DNA from 3 places in the Shinella zoogloeoides genome. Region 1 is predicted to be linked to each of the others. Evidence: riboswitches for the same ligand, from Rfam matches in the RefSeq annotation. Region 1 holds a riboswitch; each other region holds the start of a gene.
The links. Region 1 has a riboswitch for cobalamin ahead of Q9316_RS21170 (ABC transporter substrate-binding protein). Riboswitches for the same ligand answer to the same signal wherever they lie in the genome.
Positions count from the first base shown of each region.

Region 2: another riboswitch for cobalamin. It lies ahead of Q9316_RS18040 (hypothetical protein); the one in region 1 lies ahead of Q9316_RS21170 (ABC transporter substrate-binding protein).
Region 3: another riboswitch for cobalamin. It lies ahead of Q9316_RS10760 (CbtB domain-containing protein); the one in region 1 lies ahead of Q9316_RS21170 (ABC transporter substrate-binding protein).

Region 1 covers NZ_CP132312.1:146,364-151,382, reverse strand. The annotation lists gene Q9316_RS21180 (polyamine ABC transporter substrate-binding protein) at 1-598, shown strand, start outside; gene Q9316_RS21175 (MurR/RpiR family transcriptional regulator) at 666-1,520, shown strand; cobalamin riboswitch at 1,556-1,785, shown strand; gene Q9316_RS21170 (ABC transporter substrate-binding protein) at 1,941-2,978, shown strand; gene Q9316_RS21165 (FecCD family ABC transporter permease) at 2,975-4,003, shown strand; gene Q9316_RS21160 (ABC transporter ATP-binding protein) at 4,000-4,806, shown strand; gene Q9316_RS21155 (class I SAM-dependent methyltransferase) at 4,806-5,019, shown strand, end outside.
Region 2 covers NZ_CP132311.1:3,458,154-3,463,172, reverse strand. The annotation lists gene Q9316_RS18050 (GH36-type glycosyl hydrolase domain-containing protein) at 1-2,143, opposite strand, end outside; gene Q9316_RS18045 (hypothetical protein) at 2,166-2,348, shown strand; cobalamin riboswitch at 2,563-2,780, shown strand; gene Q9316_RS18040 (hypothetical protein) at 2,881-3,096, shown strand; gene metH (methionine synthase) at 3,182-5,019, shown strand, end outside.
Region 3 covers NZ_CP132311.1:1,949,346-1,954,364, forward strand. The annotation lists gene cobW (cobalamin biosynthesis protein CobW) at 1-477, opposite strand, end outside; gene cobU (bifunctional adenosylcobinamide kinase/adenosylcobinamide-phosphate guanylyltransferase) at 482-1,006, opposite strand; gene Q9316_RS10755 (CbtA family protein) at 1,008-1,793, opposite strand; gene Q9316_RS10760 (CbtB domain-containing protein) at 1,805-1,981, opposite strand; cobalamin riboswitch at 2,029-2,394, opposite strand; gene Q9316_RS10765 (peptidoglycan-binding domain-containing protein) at 2,473-4,224, opposite strand; gene Q9316_RS10770 (cobyric acid synthase) at 4,371-5,019, opposite strand, start outside.

The DNA of each region.
Region 1 (5,019 bases):
GAAGGACCTGATCGAGACGGTCAAGGCCAAGGGGCTGAAGTTCACCCTGCTCGACGACATGCGCGAAGTGCTGGCCGTCGGCCTCATCCTCAACGGCCACAAGATCAACTCGACCGATCCGGCCGAACTCCAGCAGGCCGCCGATACGATCATCGCCATGAAACCCGACATCGCGGCCTTCACCTATGACGAACGGCCTATGGTGCAGGCGGGCGACGTAGCCGCCGGCCACGCCTTCGTCGGCGCCATGATCGACGTCTTCGGCAACGAGAAGGACCTCGGCTACGTGATCCCCGAGGAGGGCGCGACCATGTACCAGGAGGACATCTGCGTGCTGAAGAGCGCGCCGAACAAGGAGAACGCCATCAAGTTCCTCCAGTTCTATACGCGTCCGGAAATCGTCGCCCTCAACGTCTCGCAGCAGACCAACGGCACGGCCAATGTGCCGGCGCGGGAATTGACCGTCGAAAAGATCAAGAATAGCAAGGAAATCAACCCGCCGGCCGAGACGATGGCGCGTCTCCAGATATTCGAGGATCTGGGTCCGGCGCTGCGTCAGGTGGACCGCGTGTGGACGCGGGTCAAGACGGCCCAGTGAGCGCGGTGTGAGCGCGGTTGATCCCCGCCCGTCTCCGGACGGGCGGGAGCTTGAAGAGAGGGGCGACGTGTCGAAACGCATTGTGAAGCTCGTTCAGTCCGACGACCTCCGGCGGTCGAAATCCGACAAGCTGATCGCCCATTACATCGAGCGCAACCTCGCCGAGCTTCCCTTCGAGACGGCGCGCTCCATCGCCCAGCGGCTCCAGCTCTCGCCGATGACCATCGGCCGGTATCTGCGCCGCATGGGCTTCGACGGCCTCGACGAATTGAAGAACGAGTTGCGCCACGGCAGTTCCAATCCCGCCTGGCAGGTCAAGGGCCAGGTCGATCGGCTGGAGCAGGACCGCAAGGAAGGCAAGCTGCTCGCCGGCCTCATCCAGCAGCAGATCGACAATCTCGGCCAAATCTACGCCATCACCAATGCGCCCGAATGGCAGCAGACGATCGACGCGCTGATCGGGGCAAGCGAAGTCTATGTCGCCGCATACCAGAACGTGCGCGGCATCGCGCAGTATTTCGCCAGCCAGCTTTCCTACACCCGCCCGCGCGTGCAGTTCGTCGATGGCCTCAACGGCACCTATGCCGAGCTTCTCGACGGCTCCGTCGACGGGCGTCTGCTGTTCCTGCACGATGTGCGCCGCTTCGCCGCAAAGGCCCGGCCGCTGGCGCTGGAGGCGCGGCGCGCCGGCGTCAAGGTCGTGCTGCTGACCGACGAATTCTGCCCCTGGGGACCCGAAGTCTCCGACATCTGCCTGATCGTGCCCGGCTCGCACGGCCCGCTCTGGGACGGCGCCGCCACCATGACGGCCGTCATGGACCTGATGCTCAGCAATGTCATCGTCGTCATGGGGGACGCCGTCAGTGAGCGCGTCGATACGCTGACGCGCCTGCAGGACGTCTTCGGCGATTTCGAGACCTGATCGCCATCCCTGCCTTGACGCTGCCGCGCGGCGCGGACTAAGGATGGGCCGACGGTTCCCTGAAGGATGACTCCCAGGGGATTAATAGGGAACACGGTGCGGACGACCCAACAGGGACCCATTCCGTGGCTGCCCCCGCAACTGTAGGCGGATTGCCGCCTGTCCTTGGACGCGTTCGGCGTCATGCCACTGCGGTTTCCGCGGGAAGGCAGACAGGTCGCAGATATCCGTGAGCCAGGAGACCTGCCGTCAGAGCAACAATCCCAGTCACGGGCGGGGATGCCCGGAACAGGAGACGCCATGACGATTCCGGCTGCCGCCTACGGCAGGCTTCCCTTCGTTTTCTCCCGACCGAACGCGCCTGGCCCTTCGCGGCCTGTCGCCTGAGCCCGCACGCTTTCATCTTTCCGGGAGAAATCCATGACCATGTTCCCCGCGGCCACTCGCGCCGCATCCTTCCTTTCCGCTCTTGCCGGCGCCGCCGCCCTTCTTGCAGCCGGCGCGGCCCAGGCCGCCGAGACGCAGTATCCGCTGACATTCGAAAATTGCGGCCGCCCGGTCACCTTCCAGAAGGCGCCGACGCAGACCGTTTCGATCGGCCAGAGCTCCACCGAAATCCTCTATATGCTCGGCCTTGCCGACAAGGTCGTGGGCACGGCCCTCTGGGTCGGGCCGGTGCTCAAGGGCTATGAGGAGGTCAACGCCAAGATCGACCGCCTCGCCGACAACGAGCCGAGCTTCGAAAGCGTGCTCGCCAAGAACCCCGATATCGTCACCGTGCAGTTCCAGTGGCAGATCGGGCCGGAAGGCGTCGTCGCCAAGCCCGAGCAGTTCGAGGAACTCGGCATCCCCGTCTATACCTCGCCGTCCGATTGCGTCGGCAAGGAGAACAGCGCGGCAAGCGATGGCGTGCGCCACCAGGTCTTCACCATGGAGCTCGTCTATCAGGAGGTCCGCGAGCTGGCCGCGATCTACAACGTCAAGGAAAAGGGCGAAGAGGTCGTCGCGGCGCTGAAAAAGCGCGAGGAGGCGGCCCGGACGAAGGTTGCCGCTGCCGGCGGCAAGCTTTCGGCCGTCTTCTGGTTCTCCAGCGCCGCCGATGCCGATCCCTATGTCGCCGGAAAGAACGGCGCGCCGGGCTACATCATGTCGGCGCTCGGCATCGAGAACATCATCAAGACCGACGACGAATGGCCGACCGTCGGCTGGGAGACCATCGCCAAGGCGTCCCCGACGATGATCGTCGCCGGCTCGATGGAACGCCGCCGCTATCCGCTCGACAGCCTCGAAGCCAAGCTCGACTTCCTGAAGACCGACCCGGTCGCAAGCCTGATGCCGGCCGTCACGAACGGCCATGTCTTCGACATGGACGCGCAGGCGATGAACCCGACGATCCGCACGATCGAGGGCATCGAGCTTCTTGCCGATGCGATCGAGAAGGCTGGCCTCGCAAAGTGACCGCCGATCACCCCCTTCTGCTCCGCACGGGCGCCGCTTCCGCGGCGCTCGTGCTGCTGCTTTTCGCGCTCGGCATCGGAGCGGCAGTGGGCGAGACGGCGATACCGCTCGACGTGGTGGGAAAGACGGTGGCCAACCGCCTCTGGCATGCCGGCTATCCGCTGGAGCCCATCGACGAGGGCATCATCTGGAACTACCGGCTGAGCCGGGCGGTGGTGGCGGCCTGCTGCGGCTCCGCGCTCGCGCTGTGCGGCGTCGTGCTGCAATCGCTCCTGCGCAATGCGCTCGCCGATCCCTATATCCTCGGCATCTCGGCAGGCGCCTCTACGGGCGCGGTCAGCGTCGCGATCCTCGGCGTCGGGGCCGGCGCGCTGACGCTGCCTGCCGGGGCGTTCGTCGGCGCGCTGGTCGCTTTCGGCCTCGTCAGCGCGCTTGCCGTCCGCGCGGGGCGGGGAACGGGCGCGATCATCCTTGCCGGCATCGCGGGCTCGCAGCTCTTCAACGCGCTCACCTCCTTCATCGTCACCAAGGCGGCGAGCGCGGAACAGGCGCGCGGCATCATGTTCTGGCTGCTCGGCAATCTCTCCGGCGTGCGCTGGCCGGATGTCTGGCTGGCGCTTCCCGTCGCAATCGCCGGCCTCATCGTCTGCCTCTGGCATGCGCGCGCGCTCGATGCCTTCACCTTCGGCGCGGAATCGGCCGCCTCGCTCGGCATCCCGGTGCGCCGCGTCTATGTCGTGCTGATCGCCATCTCCGCGCTGATGACCGCGACCATGGTCTCCATCGTCGGCTCGATCGGCTTCGTCGGCCTCGTCATTCCCCATGCCGCGCGCATGGTGGTCGGCGTCCGGCATGGGCTCCTGCTGCCCGCTTCCGCCCTGATCGGCGCCATCTTCATGATCGCCGCGGACGTCCTGTCGCGCGTCATCATCCCGGGCCAGGTGCTTCCGATCGGCGTCATCACGGCGCTGTTCGGCGCACCGGCCTTCGCACTCATCCTCAGCCAGAGGAGAACGGCGCGATGACGCTTCTGGCAACGGGTCTCCACTGGTCGGCCGGCGGCACGACGATCCTGTCGGATGTGTCGCTCGACGTGCGCCCCGGCGAATTCCTCGGCATCATCGGCCCGAACGGTTCCGGCAAGACCAGCCTGATGTCGCTGCTGGCCGGCATCCGCAAGCCGCAGGCCGGCGCGGTGACGCTCGACGGTGAGCCCTTGTCCGTTCACGGCCGGCAGGCGATCGCCCGGCGCATCGCCTTCGTGGAGCAGCAGGCCGAGACCACCGAGCGCATCACGGCAAGGCAGGCGGTCGAACTCGGCCGCACGCCGCATCTCGGCGCGCTGACGCCCTGGTCGCGGACGGACGACGCCATCGTCGACCGCGCCCTCGAAGAGGTCGACATGGCGCATTTCGCCGGGCGGCTCTGGCACACTCTCTCCGGCGGCGAGCGGCAGCGGCTGCACATCGCCCGAGCGCTCGCCCAGCAGGCGCCGATCCTGCTGCTCGACGAGCCGACCAACCACCTCGACATCGGCCACCAGCTCGGCCTGCTCCAGCTCGTGCGCGAACAGAACCTTACCGTCGTCGCCGCCCTGCACGACCTCAACCACGCCGCCATGTTTTGCGACCGCATCGCCGTCATGCGCGGCGGGCGCATCGTCGCCCTCGGCGCACCCGCCAAGGTGCTGGAGCCCCAGCGATTGCAGGAGGTCTTCGGCGTCACGGTCGATGTCGAGCGGGACGGCGCGGGCGGCTGCTTCATCCGCTATCGCCGGCCGGAACCGCGGCCGCCTCGGCTGAAGCTCGTCGCGAACGAGGGGAAATGATGCACGGCCGGCTTTCCAACAGCCATCTCAAGGAAGACATCCGCGACTACTGGTCTAGCCGGTCCGAAACCTTCGACCTCGCCTTCGGTCACCGCATTCCGCAAGGCCCGGAATTCGACGCCTGGGCGGCAGCGATCCGCGAGCGCCTCGGCCCCGAGCCGCGCCGGGTGCTGGAGCTTGCCTGCGGCACGGGGGAGGTGACGCGGCTGCTGC
Region 2 (5,019 bases), on a different replicon from region 1:
CCTTGCCGGTGAAGGTGCCTTCGCCGGCAAGGTCCTGGTAGACGTCGGAAACGGTGAAGACGTAAGGGTCGACGCCGCGGTCGGCGGAGAAGATGCGCTGGAAGGTGGAGGCTTCCTTGCCCGTCGTCAGCGAGGGCGTGACGCGCGGCTGGAGGATGGAATAGCCGGCGGTGATCTCGCCCGTCGCCTCGTCGATGACGGGGCGGTTGATCGGGTGGTGCATCTTGCCGACGAGCTTGGTCACCGCATCGCGCATCAGGCGCGTGTCGGAATCGAGCGTCATGACGTATTTGACGTCCGCCGGCACGATGTTGGCGCCCGGCAGGAAAGTCGTGTCGCCGTCGCCGCGCAAGAGCAGGTTCAGTTCGTGCAGCTTGCCGCGCTTGCGCTCCCAGCCCATCCACGCGCCTTCCGACGGATTGTAGAGGCGCCGGCGGTGCAGGAGGTAGAAGCGCGTGCGGCCGTCATAGCCGTAGCGGTTGGACAGCGTCGCGATCTCGCGCTTGGCATAGTCGAGCACGTCGAGATCGGCCGGCGATTCCTCCGCCTGGCTGTCGGCCCAGTCGCTGACGAGCGCGAAATAGATCTCGCCGCGCGGATTGGCGAGGTAGTGGACCTCGAGATTGCGCACCAGTTCGTCGACATGGTCGCGCTTGGAGATGAGACAGGGCACGACCACGAGCGTGCGCGCATCGTGCGGAATGCCGTCCTTGAACTCGTAGCCGACGAGACGCGTGGGCGTCACGAAGAAGGTGACGAGCGTGTTGAAGAGCCCGGTCGCGCCTTCCGAAGCGGGCAGCGCGAAGAGGATGAGCATGATCAGCCATGCGCCATCAGGAATATCGAGCTGGTCGAGGAAATAGTAGACCGCGATCATCGCCAGCAGCGTCAGGATGATGTTCGGGCCGGCGATCGCCAGCCAGTCGAGCTTGCGGGTGAGGCGCACGACGCGCTGGACGATCGTCGGGCGGTAGCCGATGCGCTTTTCCAGCAGCTTGCGCTTCTTGCCGACCAGGAAGGCGGCCACATTGGCCTCGTAGTCGAGGTCTTCGACATGCGCGGCGGCATCTTCCGCGGTCATGGCGAGCGCCGTTTCGGTGACTTCCAGCTCGGTCTTGCCGGAGCGCCGGGCGAAGCGTTCGATGGAATTGCGGTATTTGTTGCGCGAGCCGAAATCGAGGTCGCTGTAGTCCGATCCCTGGCGCAGCGCCTCGTCGAGGCGGCTGACGCTTTCGAACCAGACCGGCCATTCCGTATCGTCGATGGTGCGCAGGCTCTTGATGAGCGCGCTCATCGTCACATTGCCGGAGGAAAGCCGGTTGTTCTCGGCGACGATCAGTTCTTCGAGATCGGTGCCGCGGCTTTCGATCTTGCGTTCCAGCCACTGGATCACCGCGCCGGAGGCCTGGAGGCCGTCGCGCAGGCGATAGAGAAGCTGGATCACGAAGGTGTTGTCCTCGGTGAAGCTTTCCATCGAGCGCAGATGCGCGATGCACTTTTCCGGATCGTTGAGGCGGACCAGTTCGTCGGCCACCTCATTGGCCTTGAAGCGCATCTTGCGCGAACGCTCGACGCGGCTGGAAATGCGGCGGAGGTTTTCGAGCAGCACGAAGCGGATGAAGGAAGGCAGCGCCCAGAGCTCGCCGATCTTCAGCGCGTCGAGCTTCTGGAAGCCCTGCACGAAGGCCGTCAGGCTTTCCTCGGTGACGCCGCTGTGGGTATGGGCGACATAGATCCAGGCGAGCGCCAGCGTGCGGGGGATCGGCTGCCCCTCGATCTCCAGGGTCGAGAGCTGGTTGAAGAACCGGCGGGGGAAGTCGCGCCGGACCTCCTGGATCGCCTCTTCGATGACGTAGTAGTTGTCGAGCAGCCATTCGGCCGCCGGCGTGATCTGGGCGCCTGCCTCCACGTCCTTGGCGGTTGCCTGGTAGACGCGGAAGATCTCCTTCTCGTTTTCCTTGTGCCGTGGCCGGAACTCGAACGGCCGGTAGCCCGGCAGGGATGCCGTCTTCTCGCGGGCGAGCGCTTCACCGCACGCGGCCAGCTCCTCCAGCGTCAGATAGGTGGCGCGGATCGAATCGTTATAGTCGATCTGCTTGGCATCGGCGTCGCGCGGAGTATGCGGCGTATTATGAAGGGGCATATTTCTGATTCTGGATCCGGCCATGTTGAACCAACCGGCGACGGCCTTTGCGTCGGAAGGTTTTTTGCGGGCAGGCTTCATCTCGGTGCCGCGTTCAGCCATGACACCGGGCCACGCCGCCAAGGCGTTTCACGGTTCGATATGGCTCAAGCGACACGCTGATGGGCATCCTGGCCGCGTGGTGCATGAAAACGGCATTTTTTAGCCGTAAGGACAGAGACTTGCAACCTGTCAACAGGGCGTGATGGCGCAGCATGGACCCTCATCTGCGGTTTTGGTGAATCGCCCGTCCCTCCCCCAGGGCGAGCCGGCGCATGGTGCCGGCTAAGTGGAAATGCACGGGTCGAAGAAAAGTTCCCGTTTTTTTTGCTCCCCTGTAAATGGCTGTCCGCGCCATTGACTTGGCGGCCCCGCCGCGCCAGTTTGGCGACCGTCAGGGTCTTCCGAGTCGTGTGCGGCTCGGAGGCTAAGAGGGAAGCCGGTGCGATTGCTCCTGACGGAGCAGCAAGACCGGCGCTGCCCCCGCAACTGTGAACGGCGAGTTTCTGTCGCTCGATGCCACTGGTGAGACACCGGGAAGGCGAGACGGACGCTATGACCCGCAAGCCAGGAGACCTGCCCTGACAGTTCGTAACGTCCATGGGCGGGGTGTCCCAATGGTGTGCGTCTGCTTTCGCCTTTCGGCGAAATTCCAGCAGCGTGCGTCCGGCATCCCCCAATTTTCGATTGGGGAAGACATGTTTGCATTCACAGAGAACCAGTCTTCCGGCACCGGCAAGCCGGAATCCGTCTTCATCTCCTGGCTGCTCTGGCAGCCGCGCGGCGCCGACCTTGCGGTCGAGGCTTTGAAGGAGATGAAGAAGCTGTCGCAATACGAGGGCGCCGATCCCGACATCGCGCGCCTCAGGACGCTGTTCGCCTCGCTTGCGGGTGCGGACGGGCCGATTCATTAGGCGCAATCGCATAAACGCATGTTGACATAAAGATATCTTTATGTGACTTCGGTCGTGTTAGTTTGCACACCGGAGGCGCATTGCCATGGCCAACTCCCACCTGGACACCCTGTTCGGCCCCGAACTGCCGCCGCGCGACGGGCGCGAGATCCTCGCGGCGCTCCAGGCCGCGGCGAGGGAGCGCATCCTGGTGCTCGACGGCGCCATGGGCACGGAAATCCAGACGCTGAAACTGGTCGAGGACGATTTCCGGGGGACACGCTTCGGCGACTGCGCCTGCCACCAGCAGGGCAACAACGACCTCCTGACGCTGACCCAGCCGGGCGCGATCGAGGACATCCACTACCGCTATGCGCTGGCGGGCGCCGATATCCTCGAAACCAACACCTTCTCCTCCACCACCATCGCCCAGGCCGACTACGGCATGGAGGACATGGTCTATGAGCTGAACCGCGACGGCGCGCGCCTTGCCCGCCGCGCCGGCCTGCGCGCGCAGGAGAAGGACGGCCGCCGCCGCTTCGTCGCCGGCGCGCTCGGCCCGACGAACCGTACGGCCTCGATCTCGCCCGACGTCAACAATCCCGGCTACCGCGCCGTCACCTTCGACGATCTTCGCATCGCCTATGCCGAACAGGTGCGCGGCCTCATCGACGGCGGAGCGGACATCATCCTCATCGAGACGATCTTCGACACGCTGAACGCCAAGGCGGCGATCTTCGCCACGCGCGAGGTCTTCGAGGAAAAGGGCATCGACCTGCCCGTCATGATCTCGGGCACCATCACCGACCTTTCCGGCCGCACCCTTTCCGGCCAGACGCCGGAGGCCTTCTGGAACTCGGTTCGCCATGCCGATCCGTTCTCCATCGGCCTCAATTGCGCGCTCGGCGCCAACGCCATGCGCGCGCATCTCGCCGAGATCTCCGCTGTCGCCCAGACCTTCGTCTGCGCCTATCCCAATGCCGGCCTGCCGAACGCCTTCGGCCAGTACGACGAGACGCCGGACGAGATGGCCGCCCAGATCGAAGGCTTCATGCGCGACGGACTGGTCAACGTGGTCGGCGGCTGCTGCGGCTCGACGCCGGACCATATCCGCGCCATCGCCGAGGCGGCTTCACGCCATAAGCCGCGCGAAATCCCCGACATCCCGCGCCATATGCGGCTGTCCGGCCTCGAACCCTTCACGCTGACCGAGGCCATTCCCTTCGTGAATGTCGGCGAGCGCACCAATGTCACCGGCTCGGCGAAATTCCGCAAGCTGATCACGGCGGGCGACTATGCGGCCGCCCTCGACGTCGCGCGCGACCAGGTGGCGAACGGTGCGCAGGTCATCGACATCAACATGGACGAGGGGCTGATCGATTCCAGCAGGGCGATGGTGGAATACCTCAACCTCATCGCCGCCGAGCCGGATATCGCCCGCGTGCCCGTGATGATCGACTCCTCGAAATGGGAGGTGATCGAGGCGGGTCTCAAATGCGTGCAGGGCAAGCCGCTGGTCAACTCGATCTCGCTGAAGGAGGGGGAGGAAGCCTTCCTGCACCATGCGAAACTCGTGCGCGCCTATGGCGCGGCCGTCGTCGTCATGGCCTTCGACGAGACCGGCCAGGCCGATACGAAGGCGCGCAAGGTGGAGATCTGCACCCGCGCCTACAAGCTGCTCACCGAGGTCGCCGGCCTTGCGCCTGAAGATATCGTCTTCGACCCGAACATCTTCGCCGTCGCCACCGGCATCGAGGAGCACGACAATTACGGCGTCGACTTCATCGAGGCGACGGCCGAGATCACCGCGAGCCTGCCGCATGCCCATATCTCGGGCGGCGTCTCCAACCTTTCCTTCTCCTTCCGCGGCAACGAGCCGGTGCGCGAGGCGATGCACGCCGTCTTCCTCTACCACGCCATCCAGGCGGGCATGGACATGGGCAT
Region 3 (5,019 bases), on a different replicon from region 1:
GTTCTCGTCTTCGACGCGCAGCGCATCGACCTTGTCGTGGTCGTCGGCAAAGCGGCCGGCGGCGACGGCGGCACTGTCGACCACAGTGATGACACCGTCGACCGTCACCTGGGTCTTGATCTCCGGCCAGTTGAAGGCGGCGACGAGCGGCTGCGGCAGGGCAAGGCCGGAGGTCTCGATGACGATATGGTCCGGACGGTTCTCGCGTTCCAGCAGCTTCGCCATGGTCGGGATGAAGTCGTCGGCGACGGTGCAGCAGATGCAGCCGTTGGTGAGCTCGATGATATCGTCCTCAGTGCAGGCTTCCGCGCCGCAGCCCTTCAGCACGTCGCCGTCGACGCCGAGATCGCCGAACTCGTTGATGATGAGCGCGATGCGCTTTCCACCGGCATTCTGCAGGAGGTTGCGGATCATCGTCGTCTTGCCCGCGCCGAGGAAGCCGGTGATGACGGTGGCGGGGATCTTCTGTTGCAGCATTGGCTCAACCCTTCATTTTCAGCGGCAGTCCGGCCGCGACGAAATAGACTTCTGGCACGAGGGCGGCCACCTGCTGGTGGAGCCGCCCGGCATGGTCGCGGAATTCGCGTGCCATGCGGTTTTCCGGCACGATGCCGAGGCCGACCTCGTTCGACACGAAGACCAGCCGGCCGGGCGCGGTTCTTATGGCCTCGAGGAGACCGGCGAATTCGGCAGCGATGTCCCGCTCCTCCAGCATCAGGTTGGTGAGCCAGAGCGTCAGGCAATCGATGAGGACCGCACGGTCCTTGCGCGTCACATCGGCAATGCGCGCGGCGAGCGCAAGCGGCTCCTCGTGCGTTTCCCAGCCTTTTCCGCGGTCTTCCCGATGCTTTGCGATGCGCGCGCGCATCTCGTCATCCCACGCGCGGCCGGTGGCGATATAATGACGCGAGAGGCCGGTCTCGGCGACCAGCCTCTCGGCAAAAGCGGATTTTCCGGAACGCGCACCGCCCAGAACCAGGACGGCTCCGGGCGATGTCACTGTCATATCAGGCCGCCTTGGCGATCTTCTCGTTGGCAAAACCCAGCGAAAGGCCGAGCACGATCCAGAAGAACAGCGTCGTTGCTAGCGCGGCGACGGCGAATTCCGCACCGAGAACGGCCGGAACGTTGCTGGAAATGTCGCCCGGCTGCGGCGCGCCGTAGACCTGCGGCGCCGCAATCAGCACGAGGCCGGCGATCTTGGCGACGATGTTCTGCTTGAGGAACAGCAGGTAGAGACCCGCCGCCGAGAGAATGACGGTCGCGATCCACCAGACCTGGCGGTCGCCGAGATCGGCTGCCGGGAAACCCGGAAGTTCCGGCGGCAGGCCGATGGCCGGCAGCATGTGCACGGCAAGCCAGCCGGCAGCGCCCCAGAGCGCACCGTTCGCGACCGTGATCGGATGGCCGGAGACGAGGCTGAAGCCTGCGAGCAGCAGCGCAAAGCCGGTACCCGTCACGAGGTTTGCCAGCAGCGTGCCGGAGAACCGGCTCATGCCGAACATGATGCCGCCCTCCTCGTGCTCCTCGCCCTCATGGGCATAGGCGACGGAAACGGGCGACAGGTAGGAGGCGACATCGAGAATGGCCGCGCCGAGCGAGGAATGCTCCTGTGTCTGGGCGGCGCCCTCGGTCGTCGGCGTGGTGCCGTCGGCGGCCGGCGCGGCTTCCTCGCCCTCGAACTCTTCGGCGTGCAGGATGAGCGGCACGACTCGCGCCTCCTGGGCGGCCGTCATGAGGACGCCGGAGAACAGCCCGGCCACCAGGGCGGCCAGGAGATAACGAACGATCATGTCAAAGCTCCTTAGTGGCAGGGAAAGCCGTAGGAGTGACGGGTATCGTGCGCCGTATCGTGCAGCACGGCCGAATTCGCAAGGCCGGCGCCGAACACGAGGAAGGCGCCGAGCAGCAGCGCGAAAACGCCGGCAACGAGGCGGTCGTTTGCGGAAAGGGTAACAGAAGACGTGGTAGAAACAGCCATGACAACCTCCGTGCAGGCGTTGGGGAAGCCCCTCCCCAGGTCGGGCGATATGCCCTCATTGTCTGGCAGGTCTCCTGGCTCGCGGCGTCCGGCGTTGTTCAACGCCTGCGGGTCACCCTCGCCTTCCCGGGCCCTAGCATCGCGAAAGACGGACGATTCGTAGAAAAAGAGGCGTCCAGCCTTGGCTTATCGCGATGCCACCCAGTGGCTTTTCCGGCCGGTCTTCGAGGCGCGGTCGCGGGCACCATTGCCTCGCTTGCACGCATGTCCTTCCGCCGGATAGGCGTCCCTCGCCACTCTACAGTCGCGGGGTCGGCCGTGATTGCAGCGCCCTGGTTGGGTCCGCCGCGTCACATTCCCATTTACTCCCCGATCCGTTTCCGGATCCGGGAACCATCCAATATCCCGATGATTATGCTTCCGGCCCTGACAAGTCAATTGACCGGCAGCGGCATCACCTGTGCTGAAACCGCCGTCCGGCCGTCGCAATTTCAATAGCCGGGAATGATCACCACGCCGCCGCGGTCGTTGTAATAGCCGTCGTCGCCGTAATACGGCTCGTCGTAATAACCGTCGACCGGCCCCTCCAGCACGTCGTAGTCCCGCTGCTGGTAGCGGCGCTGGCGCGGTTGCCGGGCTTCGGCATATCGCGCGGCCTGCCGCAGCGAGCGGAACTGCTGGCGCGACAGGTAGCCGTCGGCGCGGTAGCCGGAAGCCCCCTGCCAGGCAGAAATCGCCGCGCGGGTGCGCGGGCCGAAGACGCCGTCGGCGCCGTAGGTGTTGTAGCCGAGCACGCTCAGCCAGCGCTGTGCCTGGGCGCGGGTCGAACGGCCCAGATAGGCTTCGCGCGGATCGACGACGGGCTCTTCGACGACATTGCGCTCGGTCTCCACGGTCTCCTGCTTCGGCTGGACCTCCTGGCGGGCGGTGTTCGCCAATGCGGCAAGACGTTCGCGGGCATCCGCAACGAAGCGGCCGTCAGGATATTCGAAGATATAGGCGCGGAAAGCCTTTTCCGACCCTTCGAGCACGGCCTTCTGGAAGGCCTCTTCCTCGCGCTTGGCCGCATCCGCCTTCCCGGCGGCAAGGCCGCTCTCGTCCTTCTCGGCCTCGCGGGTCGCAGCCTGCCCGCCTTCGGCCGCCTTCTTCGCCGCCGCGGCTTCTGCCGCGCGCTTTTCCGCTTCCTTGGCAAGGCGGGCGGCTTCCGCGGCCTTGGCCTCGGCATCCGCGGCGGCCTTCGCCGCTTCGGCCTTCAGCCGCTCCACTTCGGCCGCCTTCTCCTCGGCAAGCTTGCGCGCGGCGGCGGCCTCCTGTTCGATCCGCGCCTTTTCGGCAGCGGCCGCCTTTTCCGTTTCTGCGCGCTTGGCCTCGGCTTCGCGGCGCGCGGTGGCTTCCTGCTCGGCGCGGGCCTTTTCAGCGGCGGCGGCTTCTTCCGCCTTCTTGCGGTCCGCCTCGGCTTTCAGGCGCGCGGCCTCTTCCGTCTTCGCCTTGTCGGCAGCCGCCTGGGCTTCGGCCTTCAGGCGCTCGGCCTCGGAGGCCTGCTCCTCGGCAAGCTTGCGGGCCTCAGCCTCTTTCTTCTCCGTTTCGGCCTTGAGCCGGGCGGCCTCTTCGGCACGCGCCTTTTCCGCTGCTGCGGCCTCGGCCTTCGCCTTTTCTTGGGCAGCCGCCTTTTCCTCGGCGAGCTTGCGGGCGGCAGCGGCTTCCTCCGCCTTCTTTGCCTCCGCTTCCGCCTTCACGCGCGCCGCTTCCGCCTCGGCCTTCGCCTTCTCTGCTTCGGCAGCCTTCTGTGCCTCTTCCGCCTTCCGGGCTTCCGCGGCCTTGCGGGCCGCTTCCTCGCTCCTGGTTTTTTCCGCCTCGGCAGCCTTCCTTGCGTCTTCCGCCTTCCTCGCCTCCTCCTCGGCCTTGGCCTTGGCCTTTTCGGCGGCGGCCGCCGCCTCGGCCTTGGCGGCCGTGTCGTCGGTGGAGGCTGGCCTGGTCTTCGCCGCGGCCTGGAGTTCGGCGATGCGCAGGCGCGCCATGGAGGCGAAGGTGCCGTTCGGATAGGCCTTCAGGTAGCCTTCATATTGCGCAAGGTCGCTGCCCGAGGAGACCTTCTGCCAGAGTGCGAACTCCTCTTCCCAGCGTTTTCCGGCACTGGTGGCTTCCTTGGCCGTCTGGGCGAAGGCCGCGGCCGGAAGGCCGGCGACGAGCGACAGCCCGACGAGGCTTGCCAGAACGAAACGTGCGAGAGGACCAGAACCCATATATTTCACCCTTTTGATCGCGCGCGGCGTCGGCGCCCGATGACCGGGCGCATTTTCGTCACTCCTTGCACCGAATTCTGGCGCAACTTTGGTGCGGCAGGCCGGCAGCGGAGGAACCCGAAGGCTCTACGTTTCAGGAGGCCGGTTTAATCAGCGGAACCTAAAAGGCCATCGAGCCAGCGGCGGTCGAGAACCGCCTCCAGTTCCGCCGCGACACCATCAAGCGCGGCATCGACGCTGGCGCGATAATCGAACCCGCCGCCCTCGATGCCGAAATCCGCCAGCAGCCTCGCCCGGTAGGCATCGCTCGAGAGCAGGCCGTGCAGATAGGTGCCCATCACGCGGCCATCGGGCGAGACGGCACCGTCCGGCCGGCCGTCGATGCTGACGGCGGGGCGCCCGGCATCCGGGCCGGAGGTGCGACCGAGATGAATTTCATATCCCTCCAGCGGCACATCGTATTGCAGGGAGCGGGCCCGGCTGTTGCGCACGGTCTTTTCCGGCGCCATTTCGGTCTCTACTGCGAGCAGGCCGAGACCTTCGACCTCCCGCTCGCTGCCCTCGATGCCGAGCGGATCGGTGACGCGCGACCCGAGCATCTGGTAGCCGCCGCAGATGCCGATGACACGGCCGCCGCGGCGCATGTGCATGGAAAGATCCCTGTCCCAGCCGGCGGCGCGAAAATCGCGAAGGTCCGCAATGGTGGATTTCGAGCCGGGAAGCACGACGAGGCCGGCATCGGCAGGAAGGCGCTCGCCCGGCCGCACGAAGACGAGGTCCACCTGCGGCTCGGCC